DNA from 2 places in the Leisingera sp. ANG-DT genome. Region 1 is predicted to be linked to the other one. Evidence: riboswitches for the same ligand, from Rfam matches in the RefSeq annotation. Region 1 holds a riboswitch; the other holds the start of a gene.
The links. A riboswitch is a leader RNA that binds a small molecule or an ion and turns the genes downstream of it on or off. The one in region 1 is predicted to bind cobalamin.
Positions count from the first base shown of each region.

Region 2: linked by a shared signal. The riboswitch ahead of RA21_RS16750 (DUF4198 domain-containing protein) and the one ahead of RA21_RS15615 (ABC transporter substrate-binding protein) in region 1 are both predicted to bind cobalamin.

Region 1 covers NZ_JWLE01000020.1:84,508-93,155, reverse strand. The annotation lists gene RA21_RS15630 (CheR family methyltransferase) at 1-60, shown strand, start outside; gene RA21_RS15625 (chemotaxis protein CheD) at 51-542, shown strand; gene RA21_RS15620 (chemotaxis protein CheW) at 539-2,152, shown strand; cobalamin riboswitch at 2,291-2,483, shown strand; gene RA21_RS15615 (ABC transporter substrate-binding protein) at 2,623-3,633, shown strand; gene RA21_RS15610 (FecCD family ABC transporter permease) at 3,630-4,679, shown strand; gene RA21_RS15605 (ABC transporter ATP-binding protein) at 4,676-5,437, shown strand; gene RA21_RS15600 (LysR family transcriptional regulator) at 5,476-6,360, opposite strand; gene RA21_RS15595 (aldehyde dehydrogenase family protein) at 6,465-7,910, shown strand; gene RA21_RS15590 (membrane dipeptidase) at 8,047-8,648, shown strand, end outside.
Region 2 covers NZ_JWLE01000022.1:35,426-44,073, forward strand. The annotation lists gene RA21_RS16715 (ABC transporter permease) at 1-833, shown strand, start outside; gene RA21_RS16720 (ABC transporter permease) at 830-1,675, shown strand; gene RA21_RS16725 (DMT family transporter) at 1,695-2,597, shown strand; gene RA21_RS16730 (energy-coupling factor ABC transporter ATP-binding protein) at 3,133-3,783, opposite strand; gene cbiQ (cobalt ECF transporter T component CbiQ) at 3,770-4,558, opposite strand; gene RA21_RS16740 (cobalt ABC transporter permease) at 4,555-5,139, opposite strand; gene cbiM (cobalt transporter CbiM) at 5,136-5,753, opposite strand; gene RA21_RS16750 (DUF4198 domain-containing protein) at 5,764-6,549, opposite strand; cobalamin riboswitch at 6,693-6,907, opposite strand; cobalamin riboswitch at 7,186-7,394, shown strand; gene RA21_RS16755 (TonB-dependent receptor plug domain-containing protein) at 7,555-8,648, shown strand, end outside.

The sequences.
Region 1 (8,648 bases):
GAACAAGTGGCGCCGATCATCTACCGGCCCTCCGCCAGGGTAGGCAGCCCATGTGCGTAAATGACATCCAGAAAATCCACGTGCAGATCGGCCAGGTGAAAACCGGCCGGGCCGGGCAGTCGCTGAATGCGATCCTCGGCTCCTGCATCGGCCTGGGGCTGCTGTACCCGGCCAAGGGGATTTATGGGCTGGCACATTGCCTGCTTGCCAAGTCCCCGGACAGCTCTGATGCAATATGCGGCAGGCATGTGGACCAGGCTGTTAGATCGCTGCAGTCCCTGATGGAGGTGTCGGGCAAGGAGCTGCGCAAACTCCAGGCGATTGTCGTTGGCGGTGCCAACATGACGATGCCGGAAGATACGGATCCTGCGCGTCTTGTCGGCAGCATCAACGCCCGCTCTGCCTACCGGTCGCTTCGGGACGCCGGCGTCCGCAACATTCACGAGGATGTCGGCGGCATGCAGGGGCGGCAGGTGACCATCGATTGCAGCAGCGGCGAATTCACAGTCAAAGCGATTCCGCGCCTGGGGGGACAATCATGAAACCGGAGACTTCAAACCCGCTGATCCTTGGCGCGCAATCTTCGGCTAGCGATCTGGCAGGCTGCCCAGCGGTTGGAGTTGGGGACAGCAGTGTTCCTCAGAAAGAACCGGCCCAGCCGCACAATGTGCGGGCAAAACGGGGGAAGCCGGACAAATACGGTTCATTCCTGATCGACGACAGCGAGTTTGCAATCTCCGTCTCGGCGCTCCAGGAGATCGTGAATGAACCGGATGAGATTTCACCTGTGCCGCTTGCGCCGTCCTACATGCTGGGGCTTTTCAACCTCAGGGGCATGATTGTTCCGGTGATTGATTTGCGCAGCCTGCTTGAGTTTCCGGCTATTGAGCGCGCGCTATCGCGCAAGGTTGCAATTGTCGAACATGGCGAACACTGCATTGGCCTTCTTTTCGACAGAACGGGTGAAGTCCTGAACGGAAAAGGCGTGGCGCGGGTCGATTTTCGCCCCAATGGCGACGGCATCAAGGATGTTGTTATCGACGGGGTTTTGAAATTCAATGACGGCGAAAGGCTGGTTCAGGTCCTAGACCCGCACGAACTGCTGAACCTGGAAAAACTGCCGCGGGCTGACAACGGCCCCGGACAGGAAACGGTCAAACTCAGCAGAGGCAAAAAGCTCGCCTGCGTTTCATTTCAAACCGGCCACACGACCTGCGCCATCGACCTGCGGTTTGTAAAGGAGGTCAGATCCGTTCCCAAGCTGGAACAGTCGCTGCTGGTGGGCGGCAATGTGATCGGCACTGCAAATCTGCGCGGCGTTATCCTGCCCGTCATAGATTTCCGCGGATTCATGGGAGATAGTGCAAAATTTGTGCTTGGGGCCACGATCCCCAAGGAGCGCAGAATGCTGATCATCGACACCGCAGAAGGGCCGGTCGGGCTCATGGTCTTTTCCATCGACAGCATCCTGCCCTATTTCGAGGATGAAGTTTTGCCCTTTGCCAAGCTGGCCCTGCCGCGCGGTGATCTTGTGAACGGGTGTCTGCTGGATAAGAACAACCAGATTGTCATGATGCTTGATCCGGCAAAGCTATTGCAGGAGCCAAGTTTTGTGGCTGCGGCCAAAGCCTGCCAGGAGATTTTTCCACCCGAGAAAACGGAAGAAGAGGCCGCTGAACTGGAGGCCCGCGCGGCAAGGCGCACATTTATCAAGTTCACTTTCGAAAAACGGTTCGCGCTCGACACCTCCGAAGTCAGCGAGGTGATCAACCGCCCAATTGACCTGCTCGAACCGCCGTTTTCACTGAGCTTCGTCGAAGGCATCCTGAATTTGCGGGGAGAGCTTATCACCCTGTTCAATCCACGGGTGCTGTATGGGCTGCCGCCCGGGTCCGGCCGCGATCAGAAAGTGCTGATTTTCAAGCATGACGCGCAGAAGTTTGGAATCCTCGTGGACACCGTCGATGAAATAATCATCACGACGGAGAACCGCGTGGCTGAACTGAAGCCCTTGGACCAGCAGAATACCTCCAAGAGCATTGCTGAGGATGTATCCGGGTGCCTGCAGCACAAAACGCCAGACGGCAGGTTCGAGTCGATTTTGATCCTGGATACGAACGCATTGGTGGACCGTTGCTTCAAGGCGGCCTAGAGCGCTCTGCGCCTTCGGATTCTGCAATTAACTGCCGCGGGTCCTGGGTCGATGCCTGCACGGTGCGTGGAGTTGCATGACTAGACCCGAAGAATTCTGCTGACCGACGAAGTTTTTCTTGCCGCAAGAGAAGTGATGCGCTACCCGCGCTTTACCGGTCCCGTAAGGGCTAAGAGGGAATCCGCGGTGCCGCCTGGCGCCAAACGGAACTGCCCCCGCAACTGTAGGCGGCGAGTGCTGTCCCATCGTGTCACTGGGCCTGAAGGGTCCGGGAAGACGGGACAGACAGTGACCCGCCAGTCAGGAGACCTGCCGGTGAAAACCGAAACACACCGGACGGGGTTGTCCGGGGAGGTTGCCGGCTAGATGCGTCGCCCGTTCCTGGCGCCGCAAGAAGGGGAAACCCTCCGCCTTGCTGGTCAATGCCCTTCACCCGTTCTCCGGTCATTGACACATGGAGATCGAAGATCATGTTTCTGCGTTCCGGCCTCATGGGCCTTTCCTTCGTTGCGGCAGCTCAGGCCGCAGCAGCCAGCGAAAACTTTCCGCTGACTATTCAAAACTGCGGTGAAACCGTCACTTTCGAGGCACCGGTTGCGTCCTCCGTGACCGTTGGCCAAGCCGCAACAGAGGTACTTTATGCGCTGGGTCTGGGTGGCAAGGTGCTGGGCACCTCGGTCTGGTTCAACGATGTTCTGCCCGAGTACGCCGCACTGAACGACAAGGTTGAGCGCCTGGCCGACAATGACCCAAGCTTTGAAAGCGTTGTGGCCAAGCGCCCGGGCCTGGTGGCTGCCCAGTATGAGTGGCATATCGGCCCCGAAGGCATCGTCGCCAAGCGCGAGCAGTTTCATGATCTTGGTATCCCGACCTATGTGATGCCCGCGGACTGCGTCGGCAAGGACAACACCACCGGCGGCGACGGCACCCGGACCGAGATGTTCACCACCGACAGCCTCTATCAGGGCATTGAGGAATTGGCGGCGATCTTCGGCGAGGCAGAAAAAGGCGCTGAGCTGGTCGCCGACTACAAGGCTCGTGAGGCCGCGGCTGTGGCCAAGGCGCAAGAGGTTGCGCTGGACGACGCCTCCGCTGTGTTCTGGTTCTCCTCGCCCGAGATGGAAAGCGACCCGTTCGTGGCCGGCCAGAAGGGCGCACCGGGCTACATGATGCAGCAGCTGGGCCTGAAAAACGTCATTGAGACCGACGAGGAATGGCCGACCGTCGGCTGGGAGACCATCGCGAAAGCCAACCCGACGGTGATCGTGATTGCCCGTATGGACCGCCGCCGCTTTGCCGCTGATGACTACGAGAAGAAGCTGGAGTTCCTGCGCAATGACCCGGTCGCCAGCCAGATGGATGCGGTTAAAAACAACCGCATCGTGGTGATGGACGCCCAGGCGATGGATGCCACTATCCGTGCCATCCCGGCGCTGGAAGACCTGGCGGAAGAACTCAGCGCGATCGGCAACGGCGCATGAGTGCAGCCGCCGTACTGGCCTGGCAGGGCATCCGGGGCGCTTGCCTTGCCCTGCCGGTGCTGGCCGCGGCGGTTCTGGCAGGCGCAATGATCGGGGAAACCTCGCTTGCGCCTGACCTTGTCTTGTCCGTTTTGGCCAACAAGCTGGCCGGGGCGGGCCTGCCGGTGGACCCGGTGGATCAGGGCATCATCTGGAGCTACCGGCTGCCGCGGGCGCTGGTGGCTGCAGCCTGCGGGGCGGCGCTGGCGGTTGCGGGTGTAGTGCTGCAGGCCTTGCTGCGCAACGCGCTGGCGGACCCTTACATTCTGGGCATATCGGCCGGTGCCTCGACCGGGGCGGTGGCGGTCACCATTGCAGGTCTTGGCGGCGGCGCCCTGTCACTGTCCTTTGGTGCCTTTAACGGCGCACTGCTGGCGTTTGGCTTTGTCGCCATTCTGGCGCGGGCCGCCGGGGCAGGGGGCAACCGCGCCGCAGCTGCGCAGATCGTGCTGGCGGGCATTGCCGGCTCGCAGCTATTCAATGCGCTGACCGCTTTCATTATCGCCAAGTCCGCCAATGCGGATCAGGCCCGCGGCATCATGTTCTGGCTGATGGGCAACCTCAGCGGCGTGCGCTGGCCGGATGTGTGGCTGGCGGTGCCGCTGGCGCTGGCGGGCTGGATGATCTGCCGCTTTCATGCCCGTGCTCTGGACGCCTTCACCTTTGGCAGCGATTCCGCCGCTTCGCTTGGCATCCCGGTCCGGCGGGTGCAGGTGGTTCTGATCTTCGCCACCGCGCTGATGACCGCGGTGATGGTGTCGATCGTCGGCTCCATCGGCTTTGTCGGCCTGGTGATCCCGCATGCGGCACGGTTCCTGGTAGGCCCCGGCCACCGCAGGCTGATGCCAGCAGCGGCGCTGACTGGCGCCGTGTTCCTGATCGCCGCCGATATCGTCTCCCGCATCATCATCCCCGGCCAGGTGCTTCCCATCGGGGTGGTCACCGCCCTGATCGGGGCGCCGTCCTTTGCGGTGATTCTGGTGCGCGGGCAAAGGACTGCGAGATGAGGATCGAAGCCCGCAACCTGTCTTTCTCAGTGCGCGGCAAAACTCTGCTGCAGGACGTCTCGCTGGCGGTGCAGCCGGGTGAGACGCTGGCGCTGGTGGGCCCGAACGGCTCCGGCAAATCAACCCTGATGCGGCTGCTGTCGGGCCTGGCCAAACCCTCGCATGGCGAAGTGCTGCTGGAGGACCAACCGCTGGCCCGGCTGACCCGCCGGGAGATCGCCCAGCGGATCGCCATTGTCGAACAGCAGGCCGACACGGCTGAGCGCATCACCGCACAGTCCGTCGTCGAGCTGGGCCGCACCCCCTGGCTGTCGGCGCTGAAACCCTGGAGCAGCGACGACACCCAGCTGGTGGACAAGGCGCTGCATACGGTGGAAATGGAGGGCTTCGCGCGCCGCGAATGGGCCACTTTGTCCGGCGGCGAACGGCAACGGCTGCACATTGCCCGCGCCCTTGCGCAACGGCCGGGGCTTCTGCTGCTGGATGAGCCGACAAACCATCTGGACATCCACCACCAGCTGTCCATCCTGAACTGCATCCGGAACCTGCAGGTGACAACCGTGGTGGCCCTGCATGACCTGAACCAGGCCCTGACTTGCGACCGTGTGGCGGTGCTGTCACACGGGCGCCTGGTGGCCTGCGGCGCACCCAGCCAGGCATTGGCTCCGGAAACCGTATCTGAGATTTTCGGCATCCAAGCACGCTGGGTCCAGGATGCCGAAGGCGCGGGTCCCTTTCTGTCCTTCCAATTGACCTGAGACATCAGGGGGACTGGCGCCCAGCCATGCCGGATGTTTCAGCTTAGCTCGCCGGAAAGGTCGCAGGACTGAATGAAGGCGCAGCACTCCTCTGTCAGTGCGGAAAAGCGGGACCGTTCGCGCTGGTACAGGTAAACCTCCCGCTTGTCGGGAAGGTCGGCAATCGGGCGGAAGGCAGTGGCCTCCGGCATGAACCGGGCAACTGTCTGTGGCAGAACCGTGACCCATTTTCCGGTCCGGACCATGGTGATCAGCGAATGGGTGTTGTGGATCGTCACGTCGGCATTACTGCTGGCCTCAACGAAGCGCTCGTTACGGATCAGGCTGCATAGGGCGTTGCGGACAAAGGATGCACCGATCACATCAGCAATGGTAGGGGCAGCCTCCTGCTGGTACAGCGGATGATCGGTGGAACAGACCAAGCCAAAGCGGTCCTCGAACAGAGGCACGGCCCTGACGCCATTCAGCGGATGATAGCCGGAGGCGATGCCGATATCGGCCTTTCCCTCCGCCAGTGCATCCAGCACCTCCTGGGTGTCGGTGTCGCGCAGTTCCACCTTGAGGCCCGGATGCCGTGCCGTCATGTGCTCCAGCACTGCCGGGAAAACCAGTGCCGCAACCGATGGAACCGACACGATCTGCAACAGGCCGTGGGCTGCTTCTGCCGCCAATTCGATGCTTTGCACGGTTTGGTCGAAACGCCGGACCTGCTGCTGGGCCAGTTCAAAAACCTGCGCGCCCAAAGGCGATAGCTGGTTTTTGCGCTCGCCCTCGAACAGCCGTTTGCCCAGATGCTCCTCCATCTGCTTCAGCGTCATTGAAACGGCGGATTGGGTCCGGCCCAGCCGGTTGGCGGCCTCGGACAAGTTGCCGGTCTGGGCCACAGTGCAGAAGGCGCGCAGCATTTCGATTTTCAATGCCATGCTTCAAAAATCCTGAAGTTCTTTACAGTTTATTGAGTTTGACTGATGCTGTTGGTGGAGTCCATCCTGCTGCAAACCTGAAATTCAGCATCTGGGGCTTCTCCGTGACCAAACTGAACCTGATTGCCGGCGAATGGCTGGCGGGCGAAAGCGAAATCGAAAACCGCAACCCTTCGGATCTGAGCGATCTGGTCGGCATGTTTGCCCAGGCCAGCTCCGATCAGCTGGAAGCGACCCTGGATCAGGCGCAGATCGCCCAAGCCGAATGGGCCGCTTACGGCCTGGAGCGCAAGCAGGCGGTACTGATGAACATCGGCAATGAGCTGATGGCCCGCGCCGAGGAACTGGGCACGCTGCTGAGCCGCGAAGAAGGCAAGCCGCTGGCCGAGGGCAAGGGCGAGGTTTACCGCGCCGGCCAGTTCTTCACCTATTACGCCGCCGAATGCCTGCGCCAGATCGGTGAAAACGCCGACTCAGTTCGCCCCGACATCGAAGTGGACGTGCGCCGCGAGGCCGTGGGCGTGGTGGCAATCATCTCCCCCTGGAACTTCCCGACCGCAACCGCGTCTTGGAAAATCGCGCCGGCGCTCTGCTACGGCAACGCAGTGGTGTGGAAACCCGCGAACATCACCCCGGCGTCCGCCGTGGCCCTGACCGAGATCATCGAGCGTCAGGACATCCCCAAGGGCCTGTTCTCGCTGGTGATGGGCTCCGGCCGTTCGATCGGCCAGCGTCTGGTCGAAAGCCCCAAGGTGAACGCCATTTCCTTCACCGGCTCGGTGCCGGTGGGCAAGGGCATCGCTGCTGCCGCGATCCAGAACCTGACCAAGGTGCAGATGGAGATGGGCTCCAAAAACGCGCTGGCCGTGATGGACGACGCCGACCTGGACCTAGCCGTCACCCTGGCGCTGGGCGGCGCCTTTGGTGGCACCGGCCAGAAATGCACCGCTTCCTCCCGGCTCGTGGTCCACGCAGCCGTGCACGACGCCTTTGTTGAAAAACTGGTGGCGGGTGCGCAGGCGATGAAAGTGGGCCACGCGCTGGAAGCGGGCGTGCAGATGGGCCCGGTGGTCAGCGAGCAGCAGCTGAACGAGAACCTGGCCTATGCCGACCTTGGCAAATCCGAAGGTGCGGAGCTGGCATGCGGCGGCCAGCGCCTGGAGATGCCGCACGAGGGTTTCTACATGTCGCCGGGCGTGTTCCTGAACACCACCAACGACATGCGCATCAACCGCGAGGAAATGTTCGCGCCGCTGACCAGCGTTATCAAGGTCGGCAGCTATGACGAGGCGCTGTCGGTGGTGAACGATACCAATTTCGGCCTGACCTCCGGCATCGTCACCCAGTCGCTGGCCCGCGCCACCCATTTCCGCCGCAACGCGCGCACCGGTGTGGTGACCGTCAACCTGCCGACCGCAGGCACCGACTATCACGTGCCCTTCGGCGGCCGTGGCGACAGCTCTTATGGCCCGCGCGAGCAGGGCAAGGCGGCGGCGGAATTCTACACCACCGTTAAGACCGCCTACATCAGCGCCGGCAAGCCGGTCTGAGACTGAAATCCTGGCCGCGCCGAAGACCGGCCTGCCAGTTTGCGGAAGCGCCCGCCCTCCTTGTTTCCCCTGTGGCGGGCGCATCCTGCCCGCCGCCTAGGGCCGGGTGCGCGACTTTGATAACCGAGGTGCTTGAATGACCGGATACCGTATCGACTGCCTGCAATATGCCAACTGGTCCGGGAAAATCTTCCGCCAGCTGCGCGAGGGCGGCGTGGACGCGATCCATGTCACCATTGCCTATCACGAGACCTTCCGCGAGACGGTCCTGAACTTCGAGAAATGGAACCGTTGGTTCGAGCAGTACCCGGATCTGATCATGAAGGGGCAGTGGGCCTCTGACATTGACAAGGCCCGCGAAACCGGCCGCACCGCGGTGTTCTTCGGCTTCCAGAACCCCTCGCCGATGGAGGATGACATCGGCTTGGTCGAGATCCTGCACACGCTCGGAGCCCGCTTCATGCAGCTCACCTACAATAACCAGTCGCTGCTGGCGACCGGCTGTTACGAGGCTGAGGACATGGGGATCACCCGCATGGGCAAGCAGGTGATCAAGGAGATGAACCGGGTCGGCCTGGTCGTGGACATGAGCCACTCCGCCGACCGCTCCACCATCGAAGCGGCGGAGATTTCTACCCGCCCCATCGCCATAACTCATGCCAACCCGCACGAGTGGTCGCCCGCGCTGCGCAACAAGAAGGACGACGTGATCCGCGCGGTGACCGGCCACGGCGGCAT
Region 2 (8,648 bases), on a different contig from region 1:
ATGCGCGCTACCCCGAAGAAATTGCCTTCCCACCAGAACTGCTCCAGGCCATTCGCGCCGAGTTCCACTTAGAGGAGCCGTTCTGGCTCCAGTACCTCTATTGGTTTGGCAATGTGCTGCGCGGTGATTTTGGCCTGTCGTATGCCTCGCAAACGTCGGTCTGGGACATTTTCATTGGCAATCTTGGTGAAACAGTGACCCTGTCGCTAACGTCTCTGGGGCTGGGGCTGGCTGTTGCGTTTCTGTTGGCCAGTCTTGCGGTGCGCCACCCGGGGACATGGCTGGACCGGGCTGCCGTGATGCTCTCCTCAGTTGGCGCAGCCATGCCGAGCTACTGGCTGGGCTTGCTGCTGATCCTGGGCTTTGCCGTGCATCTGGGGTGGTTCCCGTCATATGGCACCGGCACGCCCGCGCATCTGGTGCTGCCAGCGCTGACGCTGGCGTTCTGGGTGATGGCCTCGCAGACCCGTCTGCTTCGCAGCTTCATGCTGGAGGCGGCCAATCAGCCATTTGTCGAAACCCTGCGCCTGCGCGGCATTTCCGAGAGCGAGATCTTCTTTCGGCACGTGCTGCGCCACGCGATGGTGCCCGCTGTGACCATGATTGCGATCGACTTTGCTAGCCTGCTGGAAGGCGCGATCATCGTCGAGCTGACCTTTGCCCGGTCTGGGCTGGGGTCTTTGCTGGCTGGCTCCGTGCTGTCGCGCGACCTGCCTATGGTGATGTTTCTGGTGATGTTCTTTGCCGTTGCTTATGTCGTGATCAATTCACTGGCTGAGGCACTGCAGGCCGCCAGTGACCCGGCGACCCGCACGCAGGAGCAGAGGGTATGAGTGAGGTTCTCCTACAAAAAGGCGCCAAGCTGCCGGACAGCCCGCTGTCCCGGTTCAAGCGCAGAACAGGTCTGGTACTGGCGGTGCTGGCACTGGGGCTGTGCATCGGATTGTGGTTGACACCCTACCAGCCGGCACAGGCGGATTTTCTCAACCGACTGGCGCCGCCTGAACCTGCACACTGGTTCGGCACAGACCATCTGGGCCGCGATATTGGCACCCGGCTGCTTTATGGTGCGTTCTGGTCTCTGGGGCTGGCGCTTGTGGTGTCATTGGCGGGGCTGATCGCAGGGACGCTCGTCGGGCTGCTGGCTGCCCGTTCCGGTTCCTTCCCCGACGCCCTGCTGATGCGAGTGACAGACAGTTTCTTTGCCTTTCCGGAGCTTATCGCAGCGGTTGCCTTTGCCGGGCTGTTCGGCCCCAGCACTGTCAACCTAGTGGTTGCCCTGTCTCTGGTCAGTTGGATGAAATTCGCGCGGCTTGCCCGCAGTCTGGGGTTGACCATCGGAGAACGGGATTTTGTTATTCAGGCCCGCCTGAACGGCCTGGCTGACTGGCTGATCCTGTGGCGCCACATTCTGCCGAATGTGCTGCCATCACTGCTGGTTCTTTGGACCAGCAGCTGGTCACGCACGATCCTTGCAGTGTCTGGGCTCAGCTTTCTGGGGTTCGGAGTGCAGCCGCCCACCGCCGAATGGGGGGCCATGCTGCTGGATGGCAAACCCTATATGCAGACCGCTCCTCACATTATGATTTTTCCGGGTCTGGCCGTGCTGGTTTCCGTGCTGGCAATCAATCTGGCTGGAGACAGTCTCCGAGACGTACTGGCACAGACCAGATAACCCACCAAGAGGCAAAACAATGGAAGCCACAGGTATCGCACTGCGCATCGGCGCAACCTTGTTTTTCACAGTCATGGTCGTGTTTGTGAAGCTGCTTGCCGACGAGGTCCCGTTAGGCCAGGTGGTGTTTTTTCGAAGCGCCGTCGCCCTGATACCACTGGTTCTGTTCCTGATGTGGACACGGGACTTTCCTAGCGGTTTGCGGACTAAACGACCCCTGTCCCATATTGCCCGCTGCCTACTGGGCTGCACTGCGCTGTTCGCCTCATTTGCTTCGCTAAAATACCTGCCGCTCGCCCATGCGTCGATCATAGGCTATCTGGCCCCGGTCCTGGCAGTGGTTCTGGCGCGATTCTTATTGGGTGAACAAGTGAACGGGATGCGCTGGTTTGCCGTTGTCCTGGGGTTCCTGGGAATGCTCGTTCTAGTGCTGCCTGGCTTGACTGCTGCGACACCGGATCAACCCTATTTGATCGGAGCAGGCCTGGCCTTCGCCATGGCGATCTTCACGGCCGGTGCCAAAATTCAGATCCGCAGCCTTGCTCAAACGGAAAACGCCGGAGCCATAGCCTTCTACTTTGCACTGACCTGTGCAGTGGCTGGGGGAGTTTCTGTGTTTTGGGGCTGGGTCCAGCCTGACTTTCTGCAGCTGGTCTACCTCTGCGGTGCAGGAATTGCAGGTGGCATTGCCCATATCATGATGACCCTTGCTCTGCAGCACAGCGAAATCTCAAAACTCGCACCATTCGAGTATCTGTCGCTGATTTTTGCCGTTTTAGCGGATTTCATGCTGTTCCGGCTTGTCCCAGACGGTGCTTTCTACCTTTCGACGCTGATGATCCTGGCCGCGATGTGGGCGATTACATTCAAAGACCGTGCAAAAGGAAGATCACCTGGACGGGAGCCAAGCAAACAAATGTAGGCTAGTTGCCTCACAACATAGTCTTTCATTGGAAATACCATAAACGACGGCTTTTTGCTGATCACGAAGTATGAAAATGGCGCAGGCGGCGAGCCAACTTTTGACCGCAAAGGGGCTCTCTTTTGCTGACTGCTCACGCGGCGAATCCGATGGCTCTGAGGCAACAGAAGCGGCCACCCAGAGTTACGGCCAAGTCCTTGAAATCGTGCGACCTGGAACGGTGACCAGACGTTCCCGTATCGGCAGCAGATGTTCGTGTGGCAGACGGCGAAATTTGACTGTGAGCCCAACTTGCTCATTGGCATTTCTCGCTGCGCGCGCTTGCTGCACACTGGATATCGCAGATGCAGAAAATTGCGCGCTGCCCCGCGGCGTTCAACGCGGCCATTGATCGGCGTTGCAGCATAGGTTGATCAGAGACGGATCAGGGACCGGACTTTGCGGATATTGGCCGCATTCGCAGCATGGCTAACCAGGAGCGGCGGTTTTTTAGCAGGAAGCGTGTGTGCTAAAGCCCTGTTCAGCCAAAAAACCGCTATACCCTTGTAAGTGTCCGCTCCATCAGGTGATACCCTGTTGGAGCAATCTGTTCACGGAACTCAGGATCATGGCTGACCAGCAGAACCGCCTGGTCAAGCTCTTTCAGAATCTCAGCCAGCCGTGCATAATTTTCTGGATCCAGCGCGTTGGTCGGCTCATCGAGTATGAGCACTTCCGGTTCCATTGCCAGAACCGTGGCCAGCGTCACCAGCCGTTTCTCACCGCCCGACAGCTTGTGGGTGACCCGGTCACGCAGGTGCATCAGCCGCAGGCGTGACAGTATTGCATCAACCACCGCCAGGGCTTCCTGCTTGGACTTGCCTAGGTTCAGCGGGCCGAAGGCGACATCTTCGGCCACAGTCGGGCAGAACAGCTGGTCATCGGCGTCCTGGAAAACGAACCCCACACGGCGGCGCACTTCGTGAAAGTCCGGTTCGCTGTTGCAAGGTTTTCCGAATGCTGTGACAGAACCGCTATCGGGTGCAATCAATCCCATGATGATTTTTAGGAGCGTGGATTTCCCTGCTCCATTTGGTCCGACAATCGACAGCCGTTCTCCCGCATTGAGCTTCATCGAGGCGCCTTCCAGCACCGGATCAAGCCCAGGGTAGGCAAAATGAATATCATTCAGATCAAGAAGCGGCATAAAAGGCCTCTGCCCAGATCAGGGCGGCAAGGGCGGCGGTAAGTGCCGCGGCAAACAACAGGTCCGCCCTGCGCAGGCGGAAGTCTTCCAGGAGGATGATACGGCCGGAGAAGCCCCGGCATTTCATCGCCGCCAGAATGCGTTCCGACCGTTCAATGGCGCGCACCAGCATCATCCCCACCAGATAGCCGTAGCTGCGGTAGGTGTGCCAGTTGGTGCCGGGGCGGAAGCCGCGCAGCTTCATCGAGGTGCTCAGGCGCTGGTATTCCTCGCGCAGGACATCGATGTAGCGGATAGTGAACATCATCAGATGCACCAGCCGCTCCGGCGTCTTGAGGGCAAAGAGAGCATGTCCCATCGTCACGGGCTCCATGGACCCGACCAGCGTCATGACCGCCAGGATGACGGCGTTTGCGGTCAGGGCAATCTCGGCCGCGCGCCGCAGGCCTTCCCAGCTCGCCTCCAGCCCCCAAACAGAAAGGACTGGGGTGCCCGGAACAGTGAACGGCAGCAGCACCAGCATGAAGATGATGAAACTGTCCATCATCGCCATCCGCTTCAGCGTCTTCCGGGGCGGCAGCCCGGAGAAAGCCAGTAGCCACATCGACAGGCCAAGCGCAGCTGACAGCACCCAAAGGTTGCTAATGGAGACCACCACAACGGCATAGACCGCGGTCATTACGATGCGCATCCGCGGGTCAAGCGCGGTGACCTTGGCGCGGAAGGCACCGATGCCACTGAGCGGCCTTTCGGCGCCTGTCAGGACATAGGTCATGCTTTGCCACCGATTCTGCGCCGCGCAGCGATGTAAAAGCCCAGACCAAAAAGACCAAAGATGTAGCCGATGCCGCCAAGAACAGACTGAAAATCGGACTTGTTCTTAAACGCGGTAAGCTCCTGCCGAAGCGGGCGCAATTCATTGCGCATCATGGTGGCAAGCTCAGCGCGGGCCTGATCGGACAAACCGGCAGACCTGGAGGCCGAAGTGACGTCTGCGGTGCTAGTCGCCGCAAGCGCTGCCATGCTTGGGCTTTGGCCCATGATCTGTGCGACCTCTGCGGCGTCCATGATCACTTCGGCAACATGGCCGGCACCAAGGTCGCCGCGGAAGATATGCGTCACCGGTTCTGACGGGGTGAACAGGAAGAAGCCGTCAGCGTCGGTCCTGGTTTCACCCAGTTTGCCGCCAGCCTCGTCAAAGACCTCGATCAGCAAGTCCGCAGCCATATCACCATTGGAAAAGCCGACCTCGCCCTCAATGTCCGATCCAGATGGAAACACCGAGGAAATCACATTGTGCGCCAATGCCGGCAGCGGTGCCAGCAGGGCAAGGATCAGCACGCAGGAGCGGATCATGCCAGGCTTCCTTTCGTGTCAACAAACAGTTCGGGCTTCACCCGCCGGGCCAGGAAAATGGCGGCGCCGGACAACAGCGCCTCGATCAGCATCACTGGGATATGGGAAAAGAACACAAGCTTGGCGGCAAGGATGAACTCATCACCGGACAGCATCAGCGATACTGCGACTGCGAGGGTTGTGAAGGCAATTGCTGCACCGCCGCCAATGCCGCCCCAGATAGCCCCCTGCAGCGGCGAGCCGCGCGCCACCAGCGGCCGGAACATCAGGCCGACCAGAACAGCGGGCAGGGCAATATTCACGGCGTTCACGCCCAACACGGTCAGCCCGCCGAAGCCGAAGAAGACCGCCTGCAGGAGAAGCCCGACAAACAAAGCCGGGAACGCGGCCCAGCCCAGCACCAGCCCGGCAAGGCCATTTAGGATCAGGTGAACCGAACTGGGCCCGATCGGGACATGGATCAGGGAGGCCACAAAGAAACTGGCCGACAGAACACCCGCCGCGGGAATCCGCTCCAGCGGCAGGTTGCGCAGACCCATGGCAATACCGCCGACGGCGGCAACCGCGCCGCCGATCACAACCGGGTTCGACAGTGCGCCGTCTACGATATGCATCGGTCTACTTTCACTTCAGCTCTTCTGCGTGGATCCACAGAACAGCATCCTGGCTGAGTTCCTTGCCGTCGTGCTCGGTCGCCGGACCGGACCCGAGTGCCGCAAAGCCCCAGTAGCCTGCTTTCGGAATGCCAAAGGAAAAAACGCCGTTCTGGTCGGCGATGGCAACAATTGCGCCGCCCGGCATCTCACCCACGGTGGGATCAGTGGTTGAGAATTTTTCCAGATCCGGCTCCGACGCCATGAACTCGACTTCGATCTCGGCACCCGGAACCGGCTTGCCGTCCGCCAGAACCTGACCGGAAAAGGTGGAGCCTACGATGACGTTATAGGGCTTGTTCAGCGGCAGGATCTCGGTCGCCAGGCCAGCCGGCTGGTCCCAGTCTGTGGGCAGCGTGTTGCGGTTCAGCACGACCTTGGAGATCTGCTGGATATAGATGTCTTCACTTTCCTCGTAGTAAGGCGAAGGGACCGTCACCACGACATAGTCGCCGGACCGCTTGACCGGGACCGAGGCCTTGTAAGCCGAAGCTTCGTTTTCAGCCCCTTTGAAGGTGGCGGGTTCCAGGCGGTCCGACAGGTCGGTCTTTTCACCTTTGTGGATCATGAAAAACTCTTCCGGCTTGCCCATGTCCATCGCATGGCCGTTGGCCATCGGGTGCCAGAACACCAGGCCCATCGGCACGTCGCCGGGCTTTTCGATCAGCGCTTGTTCAGTGTAGTTCAGCTGGAAATGCGCCGAAGCGGTAACCGGCAGGGAAACGGCCAGAGCAGCGGCCAGGTAGTTCAGTTTCATTTCGTCCTCATTCGACGATACAGGCGCACCTGCAATCAGGAATGAACAACGGGGAGTAGCGGCACGGAAACGCCTGAACGGCACACGCGCCAGACGCGCACCCCGGCGTCCGGTGGAAAAGGGCAGTAACCCCGCAAGCGGAGCCTCAGTCCCCGTGTCCGGCAGGTCTCCTGACTCGCGGGTCCTGGCTCGGCTGGCCTTCCCGGGGATGTTCCCAGTGGCGTATTCAGCGTCACTCACCGCTCACAGTTGCGGGGGCAGTCACGGATTTGGTCCCTTTTGGGTACGCCGCACCGTGTTCCCTATTTCTTCCGCTGCGCATTGAAACACTCGCGGAACCGGTCACCTTGGCTGAATGGCAAACCGGAATTTCTGAGTCAAGAGAATCATGTTCTGTTCACTTGGCCGTCCGGTGCCGATGGTTTTTCTCCTGCAGTGCTGCAGGGATCAATAGGCAGGCATGTTCCTATCAGAGGAACGGGGAAACACCGCTGCCTTTCGAAGTTTTTTGTATGCGTAATCAATCATCGTCACTTGAAAAATTGGAAAGGCAAATTCGGCGATATGGATGCCAGCCCAAGGCCATTTCTACTCAGGTTGCGAATTCTCCCGCTTGACAGAATAAGTTCAGTTTGCCTAAGTCCCGACCATTCTGGTCCGGCTGGGAGACCACCCGGTTAAAAGGGAACACGGTGAGGTGTAGCCAACAGGCGCCGAATCCGTGACTGCCCCCGCAACTGTGAGCGGAGAGCAATGCTGCGGTATGCCACTGCCCCAAGGGGCGGGAAGGCGCAGCAAAGCCTCGACCCGCAAGTCAGGAGACCTGCCAGGATGATCACCCTATCGCGGTGCGGGGCGCGCCGAAGATAACGGACCTTCCGTAGTGGTGGCAGTTTTCACCGTCTGCGGGGGCATTGCCTTCCAAAGACCAAAATTATGAACATGCTGCCAGGTATGGGCAGCCGCTTGGCCTGTGCTTGCTGCGTGGGCCGGGAGGAATGGAATATGCGCAAGGCAAGCCTGTCCCTGGCCGCCGCCCTGGCCGCCGCCCCTGTAATCGCAACCGCTCAGGATGAAGAAGTCACCGATCTGGGGGAGATCATCGTCTCCGGCGGCTTCACGCCGGTCGAGGCCCAAAAATACGGCCGCTCAGTCTCAGTCCTGACCAGCGAAGAAATCGAAGATCGCGGTATCACCACCGTCCGGGACGCGCTGCGTTCGGTCCCCGGCCTGATGGTGAACGGCTCCGGCGACAGTTTTACCCAGGTCCGCATCCGCGGTGCCGAAGCCAATCACACGCTGATCCTGATCGACGGCGTCGAAGCCTCGGGCGGTGACAGCGAGTACATTCTGTCCGGCCTGGACACTGCCAATATCGAGCGGATCGAAGTCCTGCGCGGCCCGCAGTCGGTGTTCTACGGCTCCAACGCCTCCGCCGGTGTGATCAACATCATCACCAAGTCCGGCGGCATCGGCACGGAATACGGCGGCAGCGCGGAAGCGGGGTCCGACGGCTACCGGGCCTCGGCCCGAGTTTCGTCGCGGACCGAGCGCGGCGGTATCGCCTTCAGCTTCGCCCATGACAATGACGACGGCTATGACACCTCGGGCGATGGCGGTGAAGAAGACGGCATCCGCCGCAATACACTGCAATTGAAAGGCGACTACCTGGTCACCGACCGGCTGAAACTTGGCTTCAACTTCCGCACGTCGGATGAACGCTATGACAGCGACCGCACCTCCTTCACCGCAACGGATGCGGCTAGCTATGTCGTGGATGATCCGACGCAATTCAGTGACCGGGATGAGCAACTGGCGCAAGTCTATGCTGAACTGGACACATTGGGCGGCCGCCTGAAACACCGCCTGTCAATCGAACGCACTGACTTTGACCGGTCCTTCAATGGCGGCACCCCGACCGAGACCAAAACGGAAGCAGCAAAGTACCTGCTGAGCTTCGGCCTGGACGGGCAGTTAGCGGATCAAGCAGACCACCTTCTTAACGCGATGCTGGAATGGGAAAAGGACTCCAGCAGTTCCAACCCGGCCTTTGCGCGCGAAACCAATTCGATTGCCCTGGAATACCGCGGCAGCTTTGC